3 regions of the Paenibacillus provencensis genome follow, and region 2 is predicted to be linked to each of the others. Evidence: riboswitches for the same ligand, from Rfam matches in the RefSeq annotation. Region 2 holds a riboswitch; each other region holds the start of a gene.

The links. A riboswitch is a leader RNA that binds a small molecule or an ion and turns the genes downstream of it on or off. The one in region 2 is predicted to bind cyclic di-AMP.
Region 1: linked by a shared signal. The riboswitch ahead of ACFQ3J_RS09105 (C40 family peptidase) and the one ahead of ACFQ3J_RS25710 (ubiquitin-like domain-containing protein) in region 2 are both predicted to bind cyclic di-AMP.
Region 3: linked by a shared signal. The riboswitch ahead of ACFQ3J_RS13420 (hypothetical protein) and the one ahead of ACFQ3J_RS25710 (ubiquitin-like domain-containing protein) in region 2 are both predicted to bind cyclic di-AMP.

The regions. Positions count from the first base shown of each region.
Region 1 is NZ_JBHTKX010000001.1:1,897,428-1,904,573, reverse strand. Features, by position in the region: gene ACFQ3J_RS09125 (DUF1836 domain-containing protein) at 49-783, shown strand; gene ACFQ3J_RS09120 (hypothetical protein) at 868-1,086, opposite strand; gene ACFQ3J_RS09115 (glucose-1-phosphate adenylyltransferase) at 1,559-2,701, shown strand; gene glgD (glucose-1-phosphate adenylyltransferase subunit GlgD) at 2,722-3,822, shown strand; gene ACFQ3J_RS09105 (C40 family peptidase) at 3,944-4,405, opposite strand; cyclic di-AMP (ydaO/yuaA leader) riboswitch at 4,412-4,549, opposite strand; gene ACFQ3J_RS09100 (DUF11 domain-containing protein) at 4,898-6,592, opposite strand; gene ACFQ3J_RS09095 (hypothetical protein) at 6,589-7,146, opposite strand, start outside.
Region 2 is NZ_JBHTKX010000011.1:10,770-17,915, reverse strand. Features, by position in the region: gene yabG (sporulation peptidase YabG) at 83-988, opposite strand; gene rsmA (16S rRNA (adenine(1518)-N(6)/adenine(1519)-N(6))-dimethyltransferase RsmA) at 1,082-1,969, opposite strand; gene rnmV (ribonuclease M5) at 1,974-2,519, opposite strand; gene ACFQ3J_RS25710 (ubiquitin-like domain-containing protein) at 2,688-3,914, opposite strand; cyclic di-AMP (ydaO/yuaA leader) riboswitch at 4,192-4,439, opposite strand; gene ACFQ3J_RS25705 (TatD family hydrolase) at 4,670-5,437, opposite strand; gene ACFQ3J_RS25700 (HD domain-containing protein) at 5,477-6,757, opposite strand; gene ACFQ3J_RS25695 (AbrB/MazE/SpoVT family DNA-binding domain-containing protein) at 7,116-7,146, shown strand, end outside.
Region 3 is NZ_JBHTKX010000001.1:2,772,142-2,779,287, forward strand. Features, by position in the region: gene ACFQ3J_RS13410 (serine hydrolase domain-containing protein) at 1-42, shown strand, start outside; gene ACFQ3J_RS13415 (HAD family hydrolase) at 144-815, opposite strand; gene ACFQ3J_RS13420 (hypothetical protein) at 1,010-1,423, opposite strand; cyclic di-AMP (ydaO/yuaA leader) riboswitch at 1,564-1,723, opposite strand; cyclic di-AMP (ydaO/yuaA leader) riboswitch at 1,863-2,088, opposite strand; gene ACFQ3J_RS13425 (glutathione peroxidase) at 2,470-2,949, shown strand; tRNA gene ACFQ3J_RS13430 (tRNA-Leu) at 3,128-3,210, opposite strand; gene ACFQ3J_RS13435 (urease accessory protein UreF) at 3,528-4,226, shown strand; gene ACFQ3J_RS13440 (hypothetical protein) at 4,504-5,130, shown strand; gene urtE (urea ABC transporter ATP-binding subunit UrtE) at 5,245-5,940, opposite strand; gene urtD (urea ABC transporter ATP-binding protein UrtD) at 5,927-6,730, opposite strand; gene urtC (urea ABC transporter permease subunit UrtC) at 6,690-7,146, opposite strand, start outside.

The DNA of each region.
Region 1 (7,146 bases), on a different contig from region 2:
TAAACGTACCGGAATCATTTAACAACACACGCAAGGGAGGTCCATTAGATGACAGAGTTATTCTCACTTACTCGCTCTGAAATGGCACAATTGCTGCTGTCCATCGAAGGACAACATACAGAAACACCCCTGGCTATGCTTCAAAAAGCATGGAATAAGCATCATCCGTCGGAAGTGGAGAATGGCAATACACTCCCCGCATTTCTGTCGACTTCTTTACCGCCTATATTAGAGAAGCTCATCAAGGGCAATCGTGCAGCTGGATTCTCATTACAGGAAATTGCTTCGCTCGGTCAGCTTGTTGAATATTCCAACGTTTCTATTACATCCATGCAAAATTGGGTGAAACGGGACTTTAAAGAATATCTGTCATCTCCGAAGATCGGGAAAAAGTATTCCATTAATCAAGCCTCACTATTGTTTATCATTGATGATCTTAAATCTGTGCTTGATTTTGAGTCTATACGTCATTTATTTGAAGGCGTATTTAACCAGCCGGAGCGCGATGATGACGATCTGGTTAGTCCACTGAAATTGTACAGTACCTATGCTGAACTGTTCGAACAGCTTGACGGCCAATATGATCAAACGATCCATACGGATAAGACAGTGGAGGAAGAAATACGCTCAGCGGCCAATAAGATGGCGGGCCAGTTTACTCATTTGTCTGAGAAGCAGCATCTAATTGTGCGAAATATTTTATTCATCGCCACATTATCGATCCAAACCACTTATCTGTATTCTCTGTCCAGACGCTATTTGAATGCCACCTTATTTTTATAAATATACAAAAAAAGACAGTCCTCGTACAAAAGTTTAGTTTTTGTACACGACTGTCTGATTTTTTGGTAATTCATTTTTGGTTAGTTACCTTTCATTCCATCCGCCAATAATACTCGAGAGCAACATACACTCCTCATCCTCCAGCTCGGCAATAAAGTTGAGGCTCTCATGATCCTCTGGATCGGAACAGTAAATTTCACGTCGTCCATCCTCATGATGAACAATGATGAAATTGGAACCTGCTTTCGTCTCCAATTGATACTTCATCCCTACACCAGGCAATTCAGATTTGAGAAGTTCCATGGGAATAATCCCCTTTCTTAGCTTTAATTCTTATTCTAGTTCATACACTCAAAGCCGTATTTTACTATCTGTGTACATGTAATGCAAGCCAAATGCATTATATTTTTTGTGAAAATACAAAAATGGCCATAGTCGACATATCCTGAGGAGATTAGGGGTAAAACGTCATAAACCTCTGTTTGTCAAGAGCTATTGCAATTGTTTATAATAAAATAGAAATGATTTAATTTTATAATACCTATTAATGTGTTATGAAATTAAATCAGATGTGTAAATATTCTTAAGATTCTTCACTCTCTTAGTTTAACCTCATGCATCAAGTGCTTACCGCTATTTACCACTTCTTCTGAGTTAACATCGTTCCTTACCTTCTTTACAAACAAACATACATTACATTACAACTTCATACCTGCGTATTCACTTCATTAGAAGCAGCTACAGTTACTCATACTGATCTTGAGGAGGCTCTTCCATGAATAAAAAAGAAGTGGTGGCCATGTTGCTGGCCGGAGGACAAGGTAAACGTTTGAAAGGTCTGACCAAAACTTTAGCCAAGCCTGCGGTTTATTTTGGAGGAACCTATCGTATTATTGATTTTCCGCTTAGTAATTGTGCCAACTCCGGGATTGATACTGTCGGTGTACTCACTCAGTATGAGCCGCTGATTCTCCATTCCTATGTCGGTATAGGCAGTGATTGGGACCTTAACCGGCGTAAAGGAGGTGTCTTTGTCCTTCCTCCGCATGAACGTGAAGGGAGCAACAGCTGGTATCGGGGAACGGCGGATGCGATTTATCGCAATATCCATTTTGTCGAACAGTTTGATCCCGAGCATGTTCTGATATTGTCAGGCGATCATATCTACAAGATGAACTACGACGCGATGCTGCAGTACCATAAAGAGAGGGATTCGGATTGTACCATATCCGTGATTGACGTCCCATTATCTGATGCAAGTCGATTTGGATTACTAAATACGAATGATAATTACGAAATATCTGAATTTGAAGAAAAGCCGGCGATGCCGCGAAGTACGCTTGCTTCCATGGGGGTGTACCTGTTCAAATGGTCTGTACTCCGTCAGCATTTGCTCGAAAGCGAGCAGGATCCGAATTCAACGTATGATTTTGGGAAAGACATCATTCCTCTTCTGCTCCGCAATGAGAAAAGGCTGTTTGCATATCCTTTTGACGGTTATTGGAAAGATGTCGGTACCGTTCAAAGTCTATGGGAGGCCAATATGGACCTCTTGGTAGACGATCCTCCTTTAAATTTGAATGATCCGAAGTGGCGGATATTTTCCCGTAATCCCAATGAACCTGCATGTTACATTTCGAAGGAAGCACGAGTACGCAGCAGTATCGTTAATGAAGGCTGTGTTGTTCACGGGGATGTGAACAGGTCTGTATTATTTTATGGCGTTGAGGTTGGAGAGGGAAGCGAAATTACAGATTCGGTAATCATGCCTAAGGTGAAGATTGGGAAGAATGTCAAGATCCATAAAGCCATCGTAAGTGAAAATATGATCATCGGAGATGGTACTACGATCGGTGGAGAGGATCAGGATGAAATATTGCTCGTAGATGAAGCTTACAGATCGTTTGAAATAATATGAACAGGGACGGTGGCCGATATATGCAACAGCTCATGGGTGTAGTGAACTTGGATCATGAACTCGATTTGATGAACGAATTAACTTATTTTCGCTGCGGCGCAGCCGTTCCATTCGCAGGCAGGTATCGTCTGATCGATTTTGTCCTGTCCAACATGATGCATTCTGGAGTTCATAACATCGCGTTGTTTGTCCGCCGAAAATATCGATCCCTAATGGATCATTTAGGGGAAGGAGCGCCATGGGACTTGGATCGCAAGAATGGAGGATTGTTCATATTGCCACCGGATTGGAATGATCCTACCGACAGGTCCAAGGGAGACTTACAGCATTTTCATAACAATCGTGATTTTTTCATGAGAGGGACTGGAACGCATATTATTCATACCGGCAGCCAGCATCTCTATACAGCTGATTATAGAGAGATGTTTAATAATCATATGGAAACACAGGCTGACATCACCTTGCTGTATAAAAGAGTAGATGAAATCCTCCCCGAACATGCTTCATGCATCCGGATGGATGTGGACAACGGATGGGTCACAGGGATGCATGGAGAAGGTGGACATCCTAATATCTATTTGGGTGCATTTATTGTGGAGAAGCAGCTATTCTTGAAATTAATAGAACACTGTATTGCTCATGGCCAGAACCATTTCTTTCGAGATGGAATTCAGAACAACCTGGCCAATCTCAAGATCGCTGCTTATGCTTATAACGGATATCATGCCGTGATTAACTCCGTAGACAGCTATTATCGCATTAGTCTGGAACTGCTTCAGCAAGAACAATACAACCAGCTGTTTAAATATCATGAGGTGCATACCAAGATTAAGTATGAACCGCCAACTCGTTATTTAGAGCATGCAGAAGTCAATAATTCCTTGATTGCGAACGGATGCGTTATTGGAGGAACCGTGGAGAACAGCATCATTTTCAGAGGAGTTAAAATACATAGCGGGGCGCAAATACGCAACTCGATTATTATGCAGAAATGCGTAATTGAGGAGAATGCGGTGCTTGAGAACGTGATATTGGATAAGGATGTACACTTATCTGTGGATCGCAAGCTGATCGGTGATGTTAAGAAGCCTTATGTGATTGCGAAGAGCAGCCAAATCTAAACGCTATGCTCCATGCGGGCTGAGCAGGCGTACACAGCAGAAGGTCCAGGAATCATTCCTGGACCTTCTATCATGGCTATACGCTTATGTTGTTTGAGAAATAATAGATCGGGTAATGTAATTATAATCCAGCTCTTTTAGCAGAGGCCGGGCTAAGCATTCTTTTGGCGCCGTAATACTTGGAGCTCCAATAGCCTTTGTTAATAGGTGTAATAGCAATCCCTTTGGAAGAAGTAGCGGAGACAAATTGGTTATTGCCAAGATAGATTCCTACATGTGAAACACCGGATCCACTAGTATTAAAGAAGACGAGATCTCCCTTTACAAGCTCAGATTTCTTGATAGCCTGTCCTTTATGAAATTGCTGTTTGGAGCTATGAGGCAGATTTACGCCAAGCTGCTTATATACATAACGAGTAAATCCAGAGCAATCAAACCCAGAAAGGGTCGAACCGCCATATTGGTATGGTATGCCTACCGTATTGTTAACTGTTTTGGATAGAATGGAAGCCGATGCTTCTGTGACTCCTGCGGAGAATAATAGAGCGAACCCTAATGCCGCAGCTGTTAGTGTCTTTTTCAAAGTAAATAATACTCCTTCCAATGCCTGCGAGGTTAGCTAAGGATTCGGTTGAAGGTTCCCTATGATCACTTCATATTGATCAATTCACCCATAAAATGGTCGGGTCCCCCGCTTCTTGGTGCTAGAATTCGGCAGTTATCAGTCATTCACCTAAAGATTTCGACAACGAAGTGACATTAATAATTACGAAATTGTTACTTTATCTATTCTTGGATTTTATCACTCACTGGTATATTTATCAACTCTCTTTTCCGAAGTTTGGCATAGTTTTTTCGTTTTTATGTAAAATAACGGTTTAAACACTCGTTAATCCGTAGGTATAAGAAATGTAGAATGGATCATTTGTTCATAAATTTCTAACAAACTTGTAATTAGTTTCTGTCGAACTGAGTAGAATGAAGATTTTGCATAAATCCTAAGAATTAAAAATCCCTCCCTCTCTTCCTAAGAAGGAAGAGAGAGAGGGATTCTTATATCATGAAATATCTATTCCTATTCATCATGCTGCTCGATTACGATGATGTATTCATTCGAATTGACTTCCAGTGTATATTCCTCATTCTCAAACAAATAAGTGAATAATGCAGTGACATACCCTTTTAACAAATCGGATGGTAAGAGTCCGTCGATCTTCACACGAACGATATATTCAATTTCAGCATACTCTCCCGGCTCAAGAACACCGATGAAGAGTATCCCATTTATTAAATCTTGTGTATAGAAGACCCTCGTCGTCCCATCTTGTAAGCGCAAGTGACCTGATATAAGCTCGGTACCCGGTGGGGTGAGGCCTCTCAGCGATAGAGCTGCAGCTAGATTTCCAGTATTGCGAATTAAGATCTGAATGGTCACCTCGTCACCCCGTTCAACCCGGGCAGGGTATGAGGTAAGCACCGCCTGAATAACAGGAGCAAGAAATAATACCTGGACCTCTGCTTCCTCTCGGAGCGAGACCGTTCTGCTATCTGACAGTCGATACGTAAACTGAAGGGATGCTTGATTCATCAAATTCATCTGAGATATCCGGGAATATGGTGTAAAGGATATAAGGGCTCGATACGTGATGACGGTTCTAGAACGTGGAAACAAAGTGCCCAGCCGTATACCGATCACAGGATTTGCATTTTGAACTTCAACCCCGTTAATTCGAACAGAATGATCCTGGAAGATAAGACCTTGTGGAAAATTCATATAGTAAACAGCCTCAATCGGAAGATCTCCTTCATTCAGTATCGTAGCGGTAAACTGAGCAGCTCCTCCATAGGTGACTTGCTCAGGCATTACCGTTACGATCATGTTCACAACAGGATCAACCGGTGACAGCACAACTTCATTGGAACCAGTCTGAACAAGCACCCCGTCAGAGGTGTAAGATACGAGTACTTCACTGGATAAGGGACTACTAATGCTCAGCACACGTACCTGGTATGTCAGCTGTATAACCTCCCCAGGGTTAATGACCGGAAGTATAAAGCCTTGAACAGGATCTAGACCCGGAGAGATGATACCGTTAAGCACCACACTCCCCGGCACAAAGCTCATCCCTGCAGAGAGCAATACGCTTAATCTCGCATTGACCACTGGTACAGTGCCCGTATTTTGAATCGTTATTGTAAATGTAATGACATCTCCAACAAAGGTTTGCATAGTGTTTGCTCGCTGAGATATGATGAGCTGCGCATTCGCAAGTGAGATTCGTACACCGTTTGAAGTAATATCCCTCCTAATTATTCGACCATCCAACGTTTGAAAAGTATACGCTGCGCTTGCCACATTGTAGAGCTCGTTAGAAGGCGGGAGGCTCGTGACGATTGTCTGAAAACGGATATTCGTGGCAGACTTGCTGGCAACGATGCCTATATTTAGACCTGAGGTTATGTCTGCCCCCGGAAGAGGCTGCCCATTTATAAGGACGCTGTTAGCAATAAATTGCAGGTTCTCCGGGATCGCATCCCGCACAATCACCTCTGCATCTGCATTTCCAGTGTTAGAAATATTCAGCTCATAAGTGATGATGCTGCCCAGTCCTGCTTGCGTTACCGAAGCCGATTTCTCGAGTGTAATTACCGGGCCCGTTAGTGGAATGCTCACCAGATTGGAATAAGCTACTCCATCCGAAGCTCCTGATATAAAGGTAACTGACGTTTGGTTCTGAAGACGGCGTTCCTGATTAGGATCAAGGCTCATATCATGACAACCTGCACCTGGAATGTGACGGTGACAGAGCTACCTTCTTCAATGGTCCCTACATTTATGCCTGAATTCGGATTTGCCGAAGGTCTTGGCGCACCGTCTACGGTAACACTGCCGGTGACAAAAACAGTACCTGCAGGTACAGGGTCAACCATGATGACATTGTTCACTTCAGTAATTCCGTTGTTGGTGATAACGACAGTATACGTGATGATATCTCCGACGACAGCATCAATAGCAGGTGAGCTCTTTACCACAGAGACTTCTGGCGAAGATACCGGAATTACCAGCACATTGGAGCTGACTGTTCCCGATAATACACGTCCATCTGGCGGAGAGTAAGTATAGTTACCGGTGGCCTGATTCACTAACTGCTGGGGATTCGGCAGAATATCCACAACGACTTGAAATGTTACGGTAATTGAAACGCTATTTCCAGGCTGCACCACACCAACCGGTATGCCCGTTTCTGGATTGACTCCCGGCTGAGGAACTCCGTTAATGAGTACGCTGTTTGGAACGAGTACCGCACCGGTAGGAATGTCATC
Region 2 (7,146 bases):
GATTAACCCTTGTTAAACGAAGCAAAAAAAGACCCCTTCAAATTAAGGAGTCTATATGCTATATATACTTCTTCAGTAAGCTTTAGATAGCCGCTGGCGAGACCTTAAGGGTGGACAGATCCTGAAGGGGCGGTAATCCAATCCGATAGCTCCCTCTGGACTCAAGTCCACCGACACCTTCACTGCCGCTAATGGTGTGATGGATGATATCATTTATGTTAATGGTATCCTTCACCGAGGTAAACGCCGCCTTCGCTGCCACATACACGGGATCAAGCGCATGTATTAATACCCTGCTAGGGCTGCTGGCGAAATTTGCTCCTGCACGAATCAGTGCTTCGAAATGAGACTGACATGCACCTGCAACGATCGTCAGCGCATCCAAATGCCACTCATATTGTCTGGCTACCTGGACGGCTGCAATGAAGTTGGATGAGTTCTTATAATGATTGATGTTATACAGATCATAGGGCTGTCTGCCCTTTAATACCCCATCATGGCCTGTAATGACAACAATATCAGGGCGTGAGCGTGGCAAGAGCCGATATAACGTATCCGCCATTGAAGCTTCATGTACATAATGTCCTTCGGCAGGTACACGTAGTCTGTCATACAATGCCATACTTTTCTTAAGATAATTGGGGTCTCCATCCAAATGGAGCACCTTGCCAGGCATTTCAAAAAAAGAAGGAGACTCTGTCTGTGTGTTCTTGTTCCACTCATCAACCAACCCCGCCTGGTTACGCTGTGCTTGCTCCAGACGATGCTTCTGCAATAGCGAGTAAGATTCATTTGCTTTAATATGTGCCAGCCTGGTTTTGTTCGTCTCTGGCTCATATGGCACTCTGATCAGATCATTCAGAGGAGAATCCGCAAAGAGCCTGAATTCGGTCCCTTTAATGTATGCTTTATTCTCCTTGAGGCCCTCCACTCGGAACGTGATATCTCCCCCATACGATTTCCGAACGACCAAGTCTCCTATATTCATCAACGTTATCACCTCTAACCCTATGTTATGGGCGAGGCAGGGCTTTGGTTCATCTCTTTTTCTTAATTTCCGGAAACACGAGTGATAAGCTTGTTAGAGCCTTATTCCGGCTTCCAGCAAGACATCGCTTAAACGAGCATACTCCTCAATACTGAGTGTCTCCCCTCGTCTCGTAGGTTCAATCCCAGCCGCCTCCAGCATGGGCTCCAGCTGGTCTCTGTTTTCTTTTGTAAAGAAACGACTCTTTAGATTATTAGCAATTGTCTTCCGTCTCTGTGCAAATGAAGCATGGATAACTTCAAAGAAAAACTTCTCATCCTTCACTTCAACGGGAGGCTTCTCTCTTACCTTTAACTTGATGACTGCGGATTCAACATTAGGCTGCGGAATAAATACCGTGTGGGGTACGATGCATACCAGTTCAGGCTCACTGTAATATTGAACCGCGATGCTGAGCGTCCCATAATCCTTCGTTCCCGGGGAAGCAGCCATTCGTTCTGCAACTTCCTTCTGAATCATGACAACAATGCTGTCGAGCGGCAGCTTCTCCTCGAGAAGCCTCATCAATATAGGTGTCGTTACATAGTAAGGCAAATTAGCAACAACGCTGACCTTATCCATACCCGCGAAATTTTCAGCAAACAATTCAGGAAGATCTGTTTTAAGAACATCTCCATGATGTACATATATATTAGAGTAAGGTTCCAGCACTTCTGTAAGGATCGGAATCAAGCGTTGGTCAATCTCAACCGCCGTCACCTTCCCTGCACGCTGTGCAAGCTTCTCTGTCAGTGCACCGATTCCCGGTCCAATCTCAAGTGCCCCCTTATGTTCATTGAGATCAGCTGCATCCACAATTTTATGAAGAATATTTTGGTCGATCAGAAAATTTTGTCCCAGGCTTTTTTTGAAAGAAAACCCGTGTCTTGCAATGATCTCTTTCGTTCGTCTTGGCGTTGCAATCTCATCTATATTTTTCACGTTCTCACGATCCCTCACGTTCTATTTGCTCTAGTGCTCGTACAAATTCCTCACGGCTAATCTGGAACATCGTCAGCCGCTTATGCAGCTGCTTGCCATTACAATATCCTATACCCAGAATGTTGCCCAGCATCATACGCCGATTCGCAGCGTCCTTATGGACGATAAGTCCAGCTTCGATCAGATCTTGCCAGTCTATAAGCGGCTCTGCACCATCATAGGTTGTATGCACCTTGGACAGTGCTGCCCGTATTGAGTCGGGAGATGCATTCTCTACACCAATATCGCCTTTGCGGGTCGCATCCTGCTCCTTAATGAACGCATGCTTCACGCCAGGAATCTTGTTTGATATAATCTTGCGAATTCGCTCGCCTGCATGATCGGGGTCCGTAAAGACGATAACACCCCTTCTTTGCTGGGCAAGCTCGATTTTTTTAAGTATTCGGCTGTTTATAGCGGAACCGCCGGTTTCAATCGTATCTGCATCCACTGCACGCTTGATGGCTACGGTATCATCTCTGCCTTCAACGACAATGATTTCTTTAATCATGACCACATGACTTCCTTTCTAAACAAAAAGAGAAGAGGAAAAGCTCCTCTTCTGCATGTTAAGGGGCAAACGATAGACTTGCTGTCTAAACTTTCGTTCACCTTATATAGCATCACCTAATCTTGTTGTTAATACTATAACATCAGGGACGTGATTGTAAAATATATTTTAATTCAGTTCCGGCTTCACCGGACCGATAACGTATACTGTTTTACCTTTTTTACGGCCAAAATGGATAGCCTGCTCTAAGCTGTCATAATACACATCAATTTTGTTGCCCTTAATTGCGCCGCCTGTATCTTCAGCACGACGGAATCCTACGCCTTCAATGTATACCCACCATCCAAGAGGGATCACATCAGGGTCAACTGCGATAGTACGTCCTTCCTGTACACGCGTGCCGGAAGCCGTCTTCGTACCAATACCCTCTTGTTCAGAGGAATAAGCCGTCATAGATACATTGCTTAGTACTTTTTTGGCCTTAAACGTAACTCCGTCCTTCGTGACGGATTCGCTGTCACTGGAAGCAGATACCTTCTTCACTTTATCAGCAAGGCTTGCTGATGATTTCGAAGAGGAAGCATTAGAAGATTTAGCTGCAGCTGTGGATTCAGTCGTGCTTGCAGCGGCAACTACGGTCTCCTGAACAGGTTCAGGCTTCTTCTTCGTTCCTACGGCAATGACTTTGTCAACACGGTTGGATTCAACCTTCTTGCCCGTCATTTTCTTGGACACCAATTCGCCATCCTGGAAGGTCTTCTCGATCGTCTGAACGATTACACCTTCCTTGCCGCTCTGAATGACCCGGTTATCGCCCTTGTACAAGCTTGGGTCAGCCGTTTTGATCACCTTGAACGGAATGGAAGCTTCCTGTGTTGCTGTTTGCTTGGTCACCCGGACTACTCGAATATTAAGATCCGCCTTCACCGCAGTGTCAGCAGCGGGATATACTTTATCATCTTCTGATACTTCGATGCTATGTGCAGCAAGTGCTTCCTTAACTGTATCTTGTGTCGTATAAATTTGCTCTGTCTCACCGTCTGCCGTTACGTTAATCGCTACAGCCCGGTTAATAGTTACTCGATCCCCATCTTCAATCTCATCACTCAAAGACATCGAGACTTCGTCATGCGGACTGACTGCGATTGAATGCTCATCCAGCACTTCACTAAGCATTCCTTCACGCGTTTCCAAGGTTTGAGCCTTGCCGTCCACGACGATTGAAATTTCCTTGCCTCCCTGACCATACACAATGAGTGAGATCATGACTAACAGTGCGATTGAGAAGATTGCGACTAGTGTGATCTGACGCAGATTCTCATGCTTCCATCGCAACGCGAAAGACTTGCTGGATGATGGTGACTCATGGGTCTCCTCTAGTTGGAAATTTCCCACTTCCTCCGTCCTCCTTCATAGTCCCGCCGTCAAGAGTATTGCATGATTGTATTTGACGCGACTATACCGATTTGTCTACAAAACCGGAGAAACTCCCGTCCGATTCTGCATCATGTGCCACTCTTCGCAGCATGATGTCACCTCCTGTTAACCAACAGTATGACGACAATGTAACTTTTATTCTCCTAAAGCAAAGAAGCCAAAAAAGAGTTTAAGAGGAACTCTTTCGTGGCTCCGATAAGTCCAAATGAGAATATCGGAAACATCATGCACGAGTTTTGCCTCTTCAATACGCTTACGGGGTTAGCTGTCGGGTTCGGGCGTAAGAGTCGCCCTCGCGTCAGATCCAGGCTGCTCATGGCAGCTGTCCTTTACGTTCACCCCAAGACTCAAATGTTGAAATCAAATACAGTGGTCCATGAAGAGAGACAACTCTCTTAATTTTAAATCTTCTGCCTAGCAGCAGACCACTATATCGGTTCCCCCGTTCTTTGTTTAATACAAAAGATTCAGCGAGAATGACTCATGAAGTGAATTCAAAGTGGTAAATCAAATGAATGTAAAATGGACTTTACCAACAATCAACAATTCACTGAAACGATGATATCCTGTTTCGATGCATGTTGTAAAGCAGTATTCAACTATGTTTTTCTAAATAATTGGTTAAAAATTTGTAATAATCAGCGGAAAACTCTTACAAAAAGTTTAATCGCTCCGTTTTACTCACTTTTTCACCTGTTTTTCTCTCTATTTTATCAAATACCAAATCGTTCCAGTGCATTTGCGGTCGTAATCTCTGCTAATTCCTCCACAGAAATGCCCTTCAGCTCTGCTGCCATTTCTGCCACCAGGGCCACATGAGCAGACTCATTTCTCTTGCCGCGGAATGGATGTGGTGTCAGGTATGGCGAATCCGTTTCGATCAAGAGCCGGTCAAGGGGTACTTTTGCTAGCACTTCCTTGGGCTGCTTTGCATTCTTGAACGTAATCGGCCCTCCGAAGGAGATATGAAAACCCATATCCAGCGCCATTTTTGCTGTTTCCCAGCTTCCTGAGAAGGAATGCATCACTCCGCCCACTTCATGTGCTTTCTCTTCACGTAGGATTCGAATAATATCTTCATGCGCATCTCGGTTATGAATGACAATCGGCATGGCGATCTCTCTAGCCAGTCCAATTTGTTGGCGCAACACCTCATGCTGAACTTCCTTGGGAGAAGTATCCCAATGATAATCCAGACCGATTTCACCGATCGCAACGACCTTCTCGTGTTTACATAATGATGCAATCCATTCCAGATCTCCATCCTTCATCGTGATGGCATCGACAGGATGCCAGCCTACTGCCGCATAGATAAAATCATAGGTTTCGGCAAGTTTCATCGTAGAAGGTATCGTTTCCCGGTTAAATCCTATATTAATCATGCGGGTAACCCCCTTTTCGACAGCGCGCTGAATCACTTCCTCGCGGTCAGCGTCGAACTCAGGGGCATCCAAATGTGTATGTGTGTCGAATAACATCATATAATCTTACTCCTTTCAAGGGCTGTATCTTGTCTCACATTATTTAAACATTCCTGCAATTTCCGGAGGGAGCTTGGGCAATGCATTCATCAGCTTCTCATGAGGGAAGTAGAGATGATAATTTCCTTTTTGCATGCCGCTTATGGAGCGTACAATTTCTGAAACCTCGGATATATCTCTTTGTCTTTCCTGCTTGTCTAGAATAATGATCTGTCTCTTGCTCCCCGCAATATCAGGTCGGAACACATCATACGGCAGATCCGTAGGAAAATCAATTTCAAGATCATAGGTTGGATTCAAGCCTGCCTTGAGAAATGCATCTTCAATCTGCTTGATATCCTTCTGCTCGATATAATCCACTTCAACATATTTATAGAGCTTACGGTCCAAGAACCGGGTACAAAGTTCACTTAGAATCGGGTCCTTCTCATCAGTCCATTCATTAAAAGCAGCTTGAATCGTGGATTCATCAATACGAAGATAATCTTTGACCGATATATCCCCCTTAATCAAATGAAGGAGCGGTCTAAGCATGAAGCCGAATGTGTAGCCTTCTGTTACCAGCTCCTTAGCTCTTCTAAAGATTTGACGCAGAACAATTTCAGAACTTCGAGTTACCGGGTGGAAATATACCTGCCAATACATCTGATATCTCGACATTAGATAATCCTCAACTGCATGCATTCCTGAATCTTTAACGACAACTCTCCCCTGGTAAGGGCGCAGCATACGGAGTATCCGATCAAGGTCAATTGTTCCATAATTCACTCCAGTATAATAGGCATCTCGCAGCAAGTAATCCATTCGATCTGCATCGAGCGGACTTGAAACCAGGTTGACAACGATAGGCTTATCATACGTCTTGGCAATGACAGAAGCGACCTTTTGGGCGAAATCAGGACCTACTGTATTTAGTATCCGGCCCACTTCGGTATCTCCCAGTATGATTTTACAGGTCCACTCTTCATGATCCATATCAAAAGCCTCTTCAATCGAATGAGAAAAAGGACCGTGTCCAACGTCATGCAATAAAGCTGCGCATAGAGCGACCAATTTCTCTTCCTTCGGCCAATCGGGATATTCATTCCGTTCAAACTGAGATATGATCTTCCTTGTAATTTCATACACACCTAAAGAATGAGAAAAGCGGCTGTGTTCTGCTCCGTGAAAAGTCAAATATGTAGTGCCCAGTTGTCTAATTCGGCGAAGACGCTGAAATTCCGGGGTATTAATAAGCTGCCATATAATCGGATCCTGAACATGCACATAGTTATGAACGGGGTCTTTAAATACTTTCTCTTCGTTAAGCTTTTGCTCCATCGATTATCAGCTCCTTTTTCAACTAAATTCTTATAACAAAATTCAATTGTGTGCAACTAAAGTAGGAATTCGACTTTATCCTTGCATCTTACTTGATTATTTCGACATTATACGACATAATTTGTCGAATAGTGCTGCGGTTTTGATTTCCAAATCGACACGCGTTATAATAATAGATAGGTACTAGAAAATCATCGTTAATACCAGTACTCATTCTATTTCTTCATACAATGTTAATGCAATTCTTTATTTTTAATGTTGACTGATTTGGGAATGGTTGGTATGATGATTAGCATAAAACATAAAATAATGTCGAATCATGACAGTAATAAGCGATGGCGAGAGGAGTTAGTATAAAATGATGAAATCTACAGGTATTGTAAGAAAAG
Region 3 (7,146 bases), on a different contig from region 2:
CTTGACGCGGTGTGGGAAGAAGTTCTGCCTATTCTAGACTAAGTCACTTGAACCAAAATAAACTTGAGATTCTCTACAGCTTATTAGACTGAGGATATTGCAAAATCCACTGCTTAGAGAATCTCGGTATTATGATTCATAGCTCATAGAAGCAGTGCAGTCAGTGCGCTTAGATCATTTACAGTAAAGTCCGGCGTATCCTTATCATCAGTGGAAGGCTGATAGCGGCCGTAACCCTGCATAATTCGAATTGTAAGCATCCCAAGTGACTTGGCTGGGATAATGTCATTGTCAATTCGATCACCAATCATGATGGATTCATTGGGCTCTGCTCCAGCTGTTTTCAAAGCATACTGATATAAGCGCATATCCGGTTTGGACAATCCCTGTTCGGCCGAGCAAGCGATAACATCCACATAAGAACGGAGTCCATATTTCACCATCCGCTCTTCCGTACCCGGACTTTGATTGGCAATGATACCGATCCTGTAGCGCTCACCCAGCTGTTTGAGAACGGCCCTAGCTTCAGCATACGGCTCTTCCAGCTCCTTTTGAAACTTGAGCCTTGACTTGATATACTCTCTGTCTTCCTCGGAAGGCACGAGCTCTGAAATCGCGTATTGCATGGGAGAAGCTATATAATTCGAATAGCTCTGAATAAATTTACTGCGAACATCCTCCATCGTGATGTTATACCCAAGTCCATTTGCTTCCTTTACAAATTGACCGATAATGTGATCAACGGGAACCCATTCATTTACGAGAGTATCTCCTATATCAAAAAAGAGCCATTTCACATGATCAAATTTCCCCATATTGCCATTCTCAACCTTTCCATCTGTAAATATAGAAAAAGAGACCCATGGTTATATCACGAGTCTCACATGCTATGTTTTCTTTAACTCCAGTATATCAACCCTATATCTAATTACGCAAACTGTATCGTAAGCACCTACACTAGCTGCAAGCTGCAGTCTCCTGCTTCTATTGCTGTGTACGTACAGATCAATTAATTAACGGCAGCCCGTTCGCCATTTAGCAAGAATCCAACTTCGCCCTTGATTGTAAAAATAACGTGGTCTGCACCCATACCGCGGTATACTCCGCGAGGATGATTCAGCTGTGTAATAATCGTAATCGGTTTACGTGTCCATGGTCTGCATATTTGCAAGAACCGACAGGTCAGATTCAAGCTGTTCTCAAAAATAAAAATACGCCCTACCGTTGCATTAGGCAGCAGCCATTTACTTGCAAACGCAGTATCCATACGTATAATGTGCTCTACTCCAAGTCGTTTGACCTGCTTCTCTTCCTGCGCACTATTTGTCAGGACAGCAAAAGAGAGCTTCTTGTACATTAATAATCGAATAAAATTTCTGGCGGCTTCATTCGGCGCCGTAACTAAAATAACTTCATCACTCATCACAATAATATCCTCCCTGTTTTAGAAAAAGACAACAAAAAAAGAACACCGACAGATCAAAGGCATGCCCGGTGCTCTCCCACCTTTATATCAGAACATGGCAAAACATGACCTGTTATAAGATGCTACGCGGCTTGCTGCCTCTCCCTTTTTTACGCTTACGAGGTTAGCTGTCGGATTCGGACAAGAGAGATTGCCCTATTCATGGCAAGAGCCATGAAATTCACCCCATGGATCTGAAGCATCCACATCTGGGTCCCCCGCTTTTTGCTATCGACAAAAATTCAGCGCACAAACAAAAACCACAGAGGACTAAACCCCTGTGGCTGATCGCTCACAAGATTTATCATTCCTCTCTCAAACGTTCGTACAGAAGATAACTAAAGAATAATCACTGTAAAGAAGTGAAGGAAGAACCTTGCGTATCTTCCACATCTTTAGTTTAGCTCTGTACAGCTTACGAGGTTAGCTGTCGGATTCGGACGGTGAGAGTCGTCCTATCTGTTCCTGATGATTCCATATGGAGATTCCCACATGAATCCTCGGTTCAGAATTCACCCCATGCAAGCGTGTTTCATTCGGCTCTCACACCGAATCAAGCACTCTGCTAACTTTGGTTCCCCCGCTCTCCGCCAGATTAGGCAGAAATTAAGCTATCATAGCAATGAGAAACTACTCTAATATAAGGTTTTCATTTGCTCAAGATTTACGATATGAATCATACACCCGTAGAAAATCGATGTAAAGCTCCTGCAGTAGTTCATTTTGACGATCTAGGGCTGTTTTGGGATAGAATAAGAATAAAACATTCACCACTGTGCATTTAGCTAATCTGTTCTAAGTTTATCTCGATTTCTCGCTTAATTCAAATAACCAAGTTGGGCATCAACAATATATTCATTCATTTTCTAAGCCATGTTTGACTTTCTTCATATATTGCTTAAAATTAAATTGTTATCAATATATATATATAGAGATTGAATAAGAGCGGCTATACAAGCATCATTTATATATTCCATAATAATTAGGAAGGGATGGATGAAGGCATGTCGATTTATCAATATCAAGTGAATACACTAAAGGGTCAGAAATTAAGCATGGAGGAGTACAAAGGAAAAGTACTCTTGATCGTAAATACAGCAAGCAAATGTGGATTAACTCCTCAATACAAAGGGCTTCAGGAGCTATATGACAAATTCAATGATCAATCCTTTGAAATTCTCGGTTTCCCCAGCAACCAATTTGCCGAACAAGAACCCGGCTCAAATGAGGAAATCGCTGAGTTCTGCCAAATGAACTATGGCGTAAGCTTCCCGATGTTTGAGAAGATTAAAGTGAATGGTGACGAGGCGCATCCGCTGTTCAAGCACTTGAAGAACAATGCACCAGGTATACTTGGATCCAAAACAATTAAGTGGAATTTCACCAAGTTTCTTATTGATCAGAACGGAAATATCGTGAAAAGATACAGCCCACAAACGACACCGGACAAGATTGGAGCGGATATCGCCAAGCTGTTAAAATAGGATTCCTGCATAAATCCTAATATGTACAATCGATCGACTAAATCATCATCCCCCAAGAGAAGCCTCAGTAGAGACTTCTCTTCTTTTTGTTCACCTTCTATGTCATATCGTGTTGAAGCCCATACTGGGCACACCAAAAAAGAGCTTGAAGCAATTGCTTCAAGCTCTTTCGTTATGATGCGGTCGAGAGGACTCGAACCTCCACGGGTATACACCCACTACCCCCTCAAGATAGCGTGTCTGCCATTCCACCACGACCGCGCATCTTGTATAGCATTTTCGTGCCAACAAAATATATTATACACAACTACAACCTATAAGTAAAGGGTTTATTTCAAATTATGCTGTAGTTTTTCCGAAGAGAATAATAAGTCATGTATATGTTATTATATTTAACATGAATTAAGGTTTGTCACCTCTTTTCATATTGATGTTTAGTTTTTTATTGACAAAAATCGGATTTTTATGTAAAAATACATATCAAACATAATGATATTATATAATAAGTTGACATATACATAACGCGTAATTCCAACCAAGATGGTTACCACGTTTAACACTATAAGGGGGCGAATCTGGTGAACAGAGGAAATAAGCTTCTAGATTATGTAAAACTGCTTGATTCCTCACTGCAGGTCGGAGGATTCTCTCATTCCTTCGGACTCAAGTCATACATTGAGGAAGGTACGATTCAAACGACTACCGACCTGGAGACATTCATGCGATGCGAGCTACATCCAAGTCTTGTGCAGTTGGAAGGCATGGCGATCAGAGCCATCTACACAGCGGTGGAGCAGAAGGATGAGTGGAGAATCGCCCTCATTGATAAGATCATTCACAACAAGCGAACCCCCGTTTACAAACGGGAATCTTCAAGAGCCATGGGAAAGCGCCTCCTCAAATTATCTAAAGCGCTGCATCCATGGATGGACTTTGAGCATTTCGAAGAACTTATCCATCGATATGATGCTGTTGGCTCACTCCCCGTCGTTCACGCCTGGATCAATAGCCAGCTTGAGGTTACCGCTGACGATGCAGCTTCCGGTTATCTTCATGCCGCCAAGGATGTATGCCTGATCCACGCAAGACGACTATTAAATATTGAGGCCTGTGAAATTAATGCCTTGTCCAGCGTACTGGACGGTGACCTCGAGGAAGAATGGAATAGAGCCAGAAGCGCAAGTCTACAGCCCTTCCAGAGCTCGATTCTGTCAATGCAATCCCTCATACCGGGCTTCCCCTTCCACGAATCCGGTATTGAACATACAAGAGCTTAAGCCTAACTCCCCTCCAGCTCACCTCTTCAGGCCTCCCAAGCCCCTCCCTATATTTAAAAGCACGCCAGGCTCCCTCCTCTGCCAGCGTGCTTTTTTTCGTCATAATACCACCCTATACTGTCAAAAAAGAACGACGTATGTAAGTGATTAATGATTGTTAGATGACGTAATAACGTATATAATATGATCATACTTTTTTTTGGAAGAGGACTCAAATATCAACATAACACCTTAGTTCCATTAAAAATATCAATATATGTATAGGGAGAGACTACAATTGCCCGAAGCCGAACCCTTATTTATAAAGACCTCGTCCGAAGATTTCAAGACGACCACTGTCATTATTGATGCTTTCGGAACGATATGCTCGTACAATCACACTCTTCCTGAGAAAATGTCCCGTTATGAATGTCTTACCCGTGAGAATTGGCTGGGCTCTAATTACTTCAATATAATGGCGTCATTTCCAGGGGCGTGCCCCCACAGCATGAACAACATCATTAATCACCTCAAGGAAGTATTAAATAACCACATGACAGGTTACGTATGTGAAGTCAGGATATTACGTGATGACAGTTATATTTGGCTTCGTCTAGAAGCATCTCTTTATGAAACCTCCCTCCAAAATGACTTTAGAGGACTTATCGTTACACACATCGATATCACACACTTGAAACATCTTGAAGACCATCTTCAGGATGCCTCTTCCCAAATACGAACTCTTCGAGGGATGCTGCCGATCTGCGCTGTATGTAAGCGCATTAGAGATGAAGAAGATGAATGGAATACCGTCGAGAGCTTTGTAGAGAAGCATACGCATGCCGAATTCACGCATGATATATGCCCTGAATGCATTCGCAAGCTGTATCCGCAATATGCAAGGATTTTAGATCCCCACCTTTGAGCTAATAACATCAGTTTACAAATCTCGTGTAGCGTCAAAACACTCACCTAGAACGGATTCCATCCGAATCAGGGTGAGTGTTTTCTTGAGATACCGTATTTTTTAAGTTTAAATCTAGACGGTCAGATAGTGCTCAAATGCTGCCAGATCAAGTTCCTCAGGCTTGCCATGCATCGCAATACTGCCTTTATCCATGACATAGATATAATCTGCCACACTGCGCACAAACTCCTCACTCTGCTCAACGAGTAGAATAGCTGTATCTACCTGATTTTTAATCCGAATGATGACATCACGAATATCATCTACGATCGACGGCTGAATTCCTTCTGTCGGTTCATCCAGCAGCAGCAGCTTAGGTCTTGCAGCCAGCGCACGGGCAAAGGCTAGCTGCTGCTGCTGCCCTCCACTTAAATCTCCGCCTTGTCTTTGATACATCGTAGGCAGCACCGGGAACATAGCAAGCACATCCTCTGGGAATACCTTGCTTCTCTGGGGAGCTGTTTCAAGGCCCAGCATCAGGTTCTCCTTCACGGACAACTGTGGAAAAATATCTCGACCTTGAGGAACATACCCGATGCCCGCACGAGCTCTCTTCGCTGAATTCCAATCCGAGATATCCGTACCTTCCCAGCGTATTTCACCTTGGCTCGACTTGAGAACACCCATTAGCGTACGAAGCAGAGTCGATTTACCAACACCATTTCTGCCCATCAAGCACACGACCTGCCCTGGCTCAATATCCAAATGGACACGACGGAGTACCATGCTTTCGCCATAGCCAGATTCAATATTTTTAAGTGACAGCATCCTGCTTCCTCCTTTTGCCCAAATAGACCTCGGCCACAACAGGGTTCTGCTGAACCTCAAGCATCGTCCCTTCCGTAAGCAGCTTGCCCTCATGCATCACTGTAACCTTTTCTGCATATTGTCTGACAAACTCCATATCATGCTCAACAACGACAACAGAGCGTTTCTTGGCAATACTGCGAAGCAGCTCACCCGTCTTCAGTGTTTCATCATCAGTCATCCCAGCTACCGGCTCATCCAGGAGCAGAACATTAGGCTCCTGGAGCAGCAGCATGCCGATTTCAAGCCACTGTTTTTCTCCATGGGACAACGCTCCTGCCCTCACCTTGATCCGATCCGTTAAACCGATCTGGGCGAGCACTTCTTCCATCGCCTGGCTCATTTCGCCACCACGAAGGCCTCGCAGAGAATGAAACGCCCCTTTGTTTTGATCATCAGCAAGCTCCAGATTCTCCTTGACGGTTAGACCACCGAACACGGAAGGCGCTTGAAATTTCCGTCCGATCCCGAGCCTTGCGATCTGATGCTCTTTTTTACGGGTCAAGTCCGTTCCATCGGGAAGCACCACCTTGCCGGACACCGGCTTGGTTTTGCCGCATATGACATCAAGCATCGTGGTCTTGCCTGCCCCGTTGGGGCCGATCAGAAAATGGAGCTCATTCGACATCAGGTTAAGGTTCATCCCGTTCACAGCGACAAATCCCGAAAAGGACACGGTTATGTCCTGAACGGACAGGACTGACTCCCCTTTAGGATGCGGCTTGCTCGGCTTCAACAACGGACTTGGCATCTTGAGCACCTCTCTTTCGTCTCCACCATCTGGACAGATTATGATACACCCCGACAAGTCCACGCGGCATAAACAAGACGATGGCTACAAATAAACCACCCATAACGAACAGCCAGCCCTCTGGATAAGCTTCACTGATCCCCGTCTTCGCCGCATTCAGAATGACAGCGCCAATTACAGCACCAATCAAAGTGCCTCTGCCTCCAAGAGCTACCCATAGCACCATTTCAATAGAAGGAACGATGCCCATCATAGATGGAGAGATAATTCCTACTTGCAGCACATACAGCATTCCTGCAAGACCGGCAAGCGCTCCTGACAAGGTAAAAGCCAATGTTTTGTACCAAGCAGGATCATAACCCAGAAATCGTACACGATTCTCCCCGTCCCTGGACGCTTCAAGCACCTGACCAAAC